2 regions of the Variovorax sp. FG153 genome follow, and region 2 is predicted to be linked to the other one. Evidence: predicted binding sites of a transcription regulator. Region 2 holds the regulator's gene; the other holds the start of a gene.

Region 1 (3,441 bases), on a different contig from region 2:
AGGACCGCATAGATCAAGAGTGCTGCCGCCAGGCGCTCGAGTCGAGTGCCGCCCCAAGCGCGCACCAGTTCCGGCGCCAGGAATATCAAGCCAACAAGATGCAGCACCCACTGCACGCGCCAAAGCTGCAGCGAGGTCACAAGCACGTTGGACAGAAGATCGCCTCCCAGCAGGGCCACCGCCAGACACAGGCCTGCCACGACCAGCAGCACCCTGAGCATCAAGGCAAGCCGACCGGCGCGTTGCCTGAGCGAAAGCGCACCCACGAGCACAAGATCTGCGAGCAACGCCATCCAACTGGCGAGCGGCCAACTCGCCATGAAAACGAAGTTGTGCCTGTCAACGAGATCCCGCCATTCGGCGTCGTAGAAGAGGAACGCGCGATTGAAGGGCGAAACATCAAAGTGTCCCATTGCTAGCAACGGAACACCAAGAGCAAGCATCCATAACCAAGTGCGATTTCGCTGGACAGCCAGCGCCCAGCACAAGAAGATCGCTGGCAGCGCCATCAGGGGATGAAGCAGGGCCGCAACGACGCAGGCGACGGCGGCGATGGCCAATTGTCCGCGAGATATGAATGCCAGCCCGAGAATCACCAGGACTTCGGAATAGGTGCGAGCCGTCAGGAAAGGCTCTGCAAAATGAAAAATTGCCGAGCTGCCATAGGTGCCCGCAGTAATTGCCAGGAGGCACCCGGCCAGCACTCTCGAGTTCTCCGGAGCAACACGCCAGATCAGGAAACCGACTGCAGCGATGAAGAGAAATTGCCCGACAAGCACACCCGCAAAAGAAGACCAAGCAACGCCCACAATGGCGACTGCGTGTGCATAGGTTCTGCCAAAAATGCTAAAGGAATCTTGCGAGCCGAACTTGAAGAAAAGATCGCTATTAAATATTGCGGGATCGATGTGCTTCAGGGCTTGGGCCACGTAAAGCATTCCGTCATGGCGAACTCCGCTATAGGGATGCGTCCACGCAAAAAGCAACACCGCCACTGCGGCAATTGCCCATTGAAACCTTCTCCCTGCATGCATGCGCGACTCGCCTACATCGAAGTACAAAAAAGGGCCCGCAAACGGGCCCTGCGTAGAACTTCTACTGCCCTCAACTGTTGCGGCACTCGGTCGGCACGTACTTGAACTTCGCACTGTCCGTGGTGCACTTCCATTGAATCTGAGCGGCCGGCGTCTCTTCTGCCGCCAGTTCATTGCCATTCGAGGTAGGAGTGAGGACCAGCGTGACTTCGCCCGCCGCCTTCGTCGTGGTAACGGAAATTGCGCCCTTCTCACTGATGCTCATCGACGCAACATTCTTCGTGGAGTTCACGGACGTGGAATCGAAGCCGAGCCGAAGGTCCGAAGCCGCATTGGCAGCGTTCTCGCCAACCAGCGTCTTGGCGGCCGATGCGAGCACCATGGCTTCCGACACGCGCGCACGCACGGTGTAGTCCTGATAAGCCGGCAGCGCCACGGCCGCAAGAATGCCAATGATCGCCACAACGATCATCAATTCAATAAGGGTGAAACCCTTCTGCACATTGCGTGCGATGGAACGACGGTTCATTTCACTAACTCCAGGTTGGTTGGGTTGGTTGTCACTCCCGGGAGTCCTCCCCCCGGAGCGGAGAACCTTCCGCAGCATCCGTGCCACCCGGTTTCCCGCCCCGTCAGCGACCTAACGCGTCACCCCAGACCACATTGGTGTTACTGCACGTGACAGAAGATGTATCAAGATGCGACACATGGTGACAAATTTGTCATGCCATCCCCGTCGCGCGACCCGGCTCAGAAAGTCAGGATCCCATCCGCCTTCAGCCAGCGGATGTCCCGCTGCGCCAATCCCCGCACCTTCCGCCCCGCCAAGGTTTCGATCTGGCTCATGATCTCCTCGGTCTCGGCCGGCTTGGTGTGCGTGATGTAGATCGGATAGTCCTTGCCCGGATCGATGTGGGCCAGCTCGTCGGCCAGCATGGTCGGCGACAGATGCAGGCTGCGTTCCGCCAGCGCCTGCTCCCGGTTGCTGAAGGCCGTCTCGATCACGAGCATCGCGACCTCGAGGGCATTGACCCGGTCCCAGAACGGCGCGTTGCGCTCGGTATCGCCGCTGAAGACCCAATGCGCTCCCCCATCGGCGCGGCTCACGGCGAAGCCGCAGGCGGGCACGGTGTGCACGGCCGGCAGCACCTCGATGCGCTTGGGCGTGGCGCTGCCGAGCAGCAGCGTCTGGCCGACGGCGATGTCGTGGAAGGTGACGAAGGGGGTCTCGGGACTCGGGATGCTCTCGAAGTCGGGCCAGATGATGTTGTTGAAGACGTGGGCGCGCAGCGCCTCAATGGTGGCGCGCAGCGCATGCACGCGCAGCGGCCGGGTGCGGCGGCCGCCGACGGCGTCGAGCATCAGGGGCAGGGCGGCGATGTGATCGAGGTGGCAGTGCGTGAGCACCATGTCGTCGACGCCGGCCATTTCGTCGAGGGTGAGGTCGCCGACGCCGGTGCCGGCATCGACGAGCAGGTCGGTGTCGACCAGGAAAGAGGTGGTGCGGCAGTCTTTGGCGATAGCGCCCGAGCAACCCAGCACACGAACCTGCATTGTGAGAGACCCCTTGTCTGTGTCTGTCATTTGGTTTCGAACCGGGTTGCACCGTCCCACGACGGGTCGTGCGGGCGCAAGGCCATCGAGGCTAATCTCTGCGCGTAGAGCTGGTAAAGGACTTTTTTGGCATCGGCCACGAGGAGGGGGTCCAGCAAGTTTCGGCCCAAGGCCCAGTCCTGGCGCCGGTAGGCGGCCAGTACCTCGGCCCAGCGCTCGAGCCGGTGCGCCTCGCGCACGGCGATGACGGCCGCCTCGTCCCAGGCGACGGCCAGCGGCGTGAACACGGCGACGGCCTGGGCCCGGCCCTTGACGAAGACGCTGTCGAGCTCCTGCCAGACATAGGCCGGCGCGAGCTCCCGCGTGGCACCGCTGGCGACGATCTCGACGCCGTAGTGGCCGCTGAGCCCCTCGAGGCGCGAGGCCAGATTGACCGCGTCGCCGACCACGGTGTAGCTGCGCCGCGCGGCCGAACCCATGTCGCCCACGCTCATGACGCCGCTGTTGATGCCGATGCCGATGCTGATCTCGGGCCGGCCGGTGGCGCGGTGGATGCGGTTGATGTCGTGCACCGCCTCGGCCATGTCGAGCGCGGCATTCACGGCGAGGCTGGCGTGCTCGGGCGTCTCGAGCGGGGCGCCCCAGAAGGCCATGACGCAATCGCCCATGTACTTGTCGACGGTGCCGCGGTGCGCGGTGATGACGTCGGTGAGGCGGCTGAACACGGTGTTGAGGAAGGCCTGCAGTTCGGCCGGCGACATCTGCTCCGAGAAGCGCGTGAAGTCGCGCATGTCGCAGAACATGACGGTCATGGTCTTGCTCTCGGCACGCATGCTGTAGCGGCCCGGGCGCT
Region 2 (3,441 bases):
CGGCCTGCAGAAGAGCTATGGCAGCCGCAAGGTGGTCAAGGACGTCTCGCTCGACGTGCAGAAGGGCGAAGTCGTCGGACTGCTCGGCCCCAACGGCGCCGGCAAGACCACCTCGTTCTACATGATCGTCGGGCTGGTGCGCGCCGACGCGGGCGAGATCTCCATCGACGGCGAGCCGATCGCCCACATGCCGATCCACCGCCGCGCGCGCATGGGCCTGAGCTACCTGCCGCAGGAAGCCTCGATCTTCCGCAAGCTCACGGTCGAGGAGAACGTGCGCGCGGTGCTCGAGCTGCAGCGCGAACCCGACGCCAACGGCCGGCCGCAGGCGCTGTCGAAGCAGCGCATGGAAGAGCGCCTGTCGGAACTGCTGGCCGACCTGCGCGTCGACCACCTGCGCGATTCGCCCGCGCTCGCGCTGTCGGGCGGCGAACGCCGCCGCGTCGAGATCGCGCGCGCGCTGGCCACCCAGCCGCGCTTCATCCTGCTCGACGAGCCCTTCGCCGGCATCGACCCGATCGCGGTGATCGAGATCCAGCGCATCATCAGCTTCCTGAAGGAACGCGGGATCGGCGTGCTCATCACCGACCACAACGTGCGCGAGACGCTGGGCATCTGCGATCACGCCTTCATCATCAGCGACGGCCATGTGCTGGCACAGGGCACGCCCTCGGAGATCGTCGACAACGCCGAAGTGCGCCGGGTCTACCTGGGCGAGCACTTCCGCATGTGATGACCCTCGCGCCAGCCATTTCCTGAGGGCATGAAACAAGGCTTGTCGCTGCGCGTTTCGCAGCATCTCGCGCTGACGCCTCAGCTGCAGCAGTCGATCCGGCTGCTGCAGCTCTCCACGCTCGAGCTGAGCCAGGAGGTCGAGCAGATGCTCGACGAGAACCCCTTCCTCGAGCGCACCGCCGAGGAAGCCGCGCGCGAGGAATTCGGCCTCGACGCTGCCGACACGCCCGCGCCGCGCGAGGACACCGAGCGCGAGGCCGAGAGCGACTACGCGGGCGCCGCGCCGTCGACCTCGACCACGTCCACCGAGACCGCCTCGTCGTCCGAGGCCGAGCCGGCCCTCGACTCGCCCGAGCGCGAGCCCGACTGGGAAGGCGACGGCACCGTCGACATGGCGCCCGACGACAGCGAGTGGGGCAGCGACGCGCCTGCGCGCAACAACAGCAGCACCGGCGACGACGAGCGCGCCGATGCCACCGAGCTCGCGCGCAGCCAGGAATCGCTGCAGTCCTTCCTGCACCGCCAGGCGCTGAGCCTGCGGCTCAACGAGAACGACAGCGCCGCGCTGCGCTTTTTGATCGAGTCGCTCAACGACGACGGCTACCTCGAGGATTCGCTGCCGGCGCTGGCCTCGGGCCTCGCGGGCGACGACAACGACCAGTTCGACGAGCTGGTGCACCACTTCCAGGTCGCGCTCGGCCTGCTGCAGAGCCTGGAGCCCGCGGGCGTGGGCGCGCGCGATCTCGGCGAATGCCTCGCGATCCAGCTGCGCGCGCTGGCCGACGAAGACGAGACAGAGGAAGAGGAGCTGGTGCGCAAGACCGCGCTCGCCATCTGCAAGCAGCCGATGGAGCTGCTCGCGCGGCGCGACTTCAAGCGCCTGGCCACGCTCACGCGCACCAACGAGGAACTGGTGCGCTCGGCGCTGCAGGTCATCGCGCGCCTGGAGCCCAAGCCGGGCCGCCGCTTCGTCGACGTCGAGCGCAACATCGTCATTCCCGACGTGATCGTCACCAAGACCGGCCGCGGCACCAACGTGAAGTTCCGCGTCATGCTCAACCCCGAGGTGATGCCGCGGCTGCGCGTGCACGACATCTATGCCGGCGCGCTCAAGTCGCACAAGGGCGAGGGCAGCCAGGCGCTGTCGCAGCGGCTGCAGGAGGCGCGCTGGTTCATCAAGAACATCCAGCAGCGCTTCGACACCATCCTGCGCGTGAGCAACGCCATCGTCGAGCGGCAGAAGAGTTACTTCGTGCACGGCGAGCTCGCGATGCGCCCGCTGGTGCTGCGCGAGATCGCCGACGAGCTCGGGCTGCACGAATCCACCATCTCGCGCGTGACCACCGCCAAGTACATGGCCACGCCCTTCGGCACGGTCGAGCTCAAGTACTTCTTCGGCTCGGCGCTGGGCACCGAGACCGGCGGCAATGCCTCGAGCACCGCGGTGCGCGCGCTGATCAAGCAGTTCGTCGGTTCGGAGAGCGTGAAGAAGCCGCTGTCGGACAGCCAGATCTCCGAGATGCTCAAGGAGCAGGGCATCGAGTGCGCGCGCCGCACCGTCGCCAAGTACCGCGAGGCGCTGCGCATCGCGCCCGCCAACCTGCGCAAGGCCCTGTAGAAAGCCGCCGATGGCCCGACGCCTGCTGTCGCGCCGTGGGCTCCGGGTGTTCGCCCTCGCGGCCACGCTGCTGGCCGCCGGCTGCGCCTCGCTGCCCGACGAGGCACCGCGCACTCCCACCAAGGCCATCGCCGTGTCGAAGGACACCGCGCTCGGGCGCATCGCGCTGGCCGCGCAGCCCGACCCCGACCTCAGCGGCTTTCGCCTCATGCCGGGCGGCGACTTCGCCTTCGACACCCGCATCCAGCTCGCGCGCCGGGCCCAGCGCACGCTCGACGTCCAGTACTACCAGATCGAGAACGACGAGACCGGCCGCTACCTGCTGCGCACCCTGCGCGACGCCGCGCAGCGCGGCGTGCGGGTGCGCGTGCTGATGGACGACCTCTACACCGCGGGCGAGGACGAGCTGCTGCGCGGCTTCGCGGCCACGCCCAATGTCGAGCTGCGCCTGTTCAACCCCTTTCCGGCCGGCCGCGGCAGCCTGCTCGCGCGCTTCACCGCCTCGCTGTTCGACTTCAGCCGCGTCAACCGGCGCATGCACAACAAGCTGTTCATCGCCGACGGCGCGATGGCCGTGGCGGGCGGGCGCAACATCGGCAACCAGTACTTCCGGCGCACCGCGGGCGAGAACTTCATCGACCTCGACACCTTCGTGACGGGCGCGCTGATCCCGCGCCTGGGCAGCCTGTTCGACCAGTACTGGAACAGCCCCTACGTGCGGCCCGTCGAGTCGGTGGTGGCGAGCGCGCTGCCTGCCGACGAACTGCGGCGCCGCTTCGAGGCCGCCACCGGCCCCGACACCACGCCGCCGCCGCCGAAGCCCGCGCCCAACGACCTGCTGGGCTACGGCCCGATCGCCGAGGACCTCGATGCCGGCCGGCTCGGCCTGATCTGGACCACGGCCGAGGCCTATGCCGATTCGCCCGACCGCGTGATCGGCAAGACCGCCTCGTACGGCGGCGTGCCGCTGCTCGACGTGGACAGCGTGCGCTACAACGTGGTCGAGCAGATGCGCCGCGCGCGCAGCGAGGTGACCATCGTCTCGCCCTACCTGATCCCGGGCGCCGCGGGGCTCGAGGTGATGAACG

The links. The regulator sigma-54, encoded in region 2, starts transcription at its own class of promoters, with help from an activator protein. The targets are predictions, from matches to a motif close to TGGCANGNAANCTGCTTT.
Region 1: the regulator sigma-54 is predicted to act here: its motif matches at 1,632-1,649, upstream of ACODT0_RS09435 (pilin).

The regions. Positions count from the first base shown of each region.
Region 1 is NZ_JBMDKG010000006.1:68,679-72,119, forward strand. Features, by position in the region: gene ACODT0_RS09430 (hypothetical protein) at 1-929, opposite strand, end outside; gene ACODT0_RS09435 (pilin) at 1,105-1,563, opposite strand; gene ACODT0_RS09440 (3',5'-cyclic-nucleotide phosphodiesterase) at 1,785-2,588, opposite strand; gene ACODT0_RS09445 (CHASE2 domain-containing protein) at 2,615-3,441, opposite strand, start outside.
Region 2 is NZ_JBMDKG010000018.1:50,279-53,719, forward strand. Features, by position in the region: gene lptB (LPS export ABC transporter ATP-binding protein) at 1-733, shown strand, start outside; gene ACODT0_RS20160 (RNA polymerase factor sigma-54) at 764-2,353, shown strand; gene ACODT0_RS20165 (phospholipase D family protein) at 2,364-3,441, shown strand, end outside.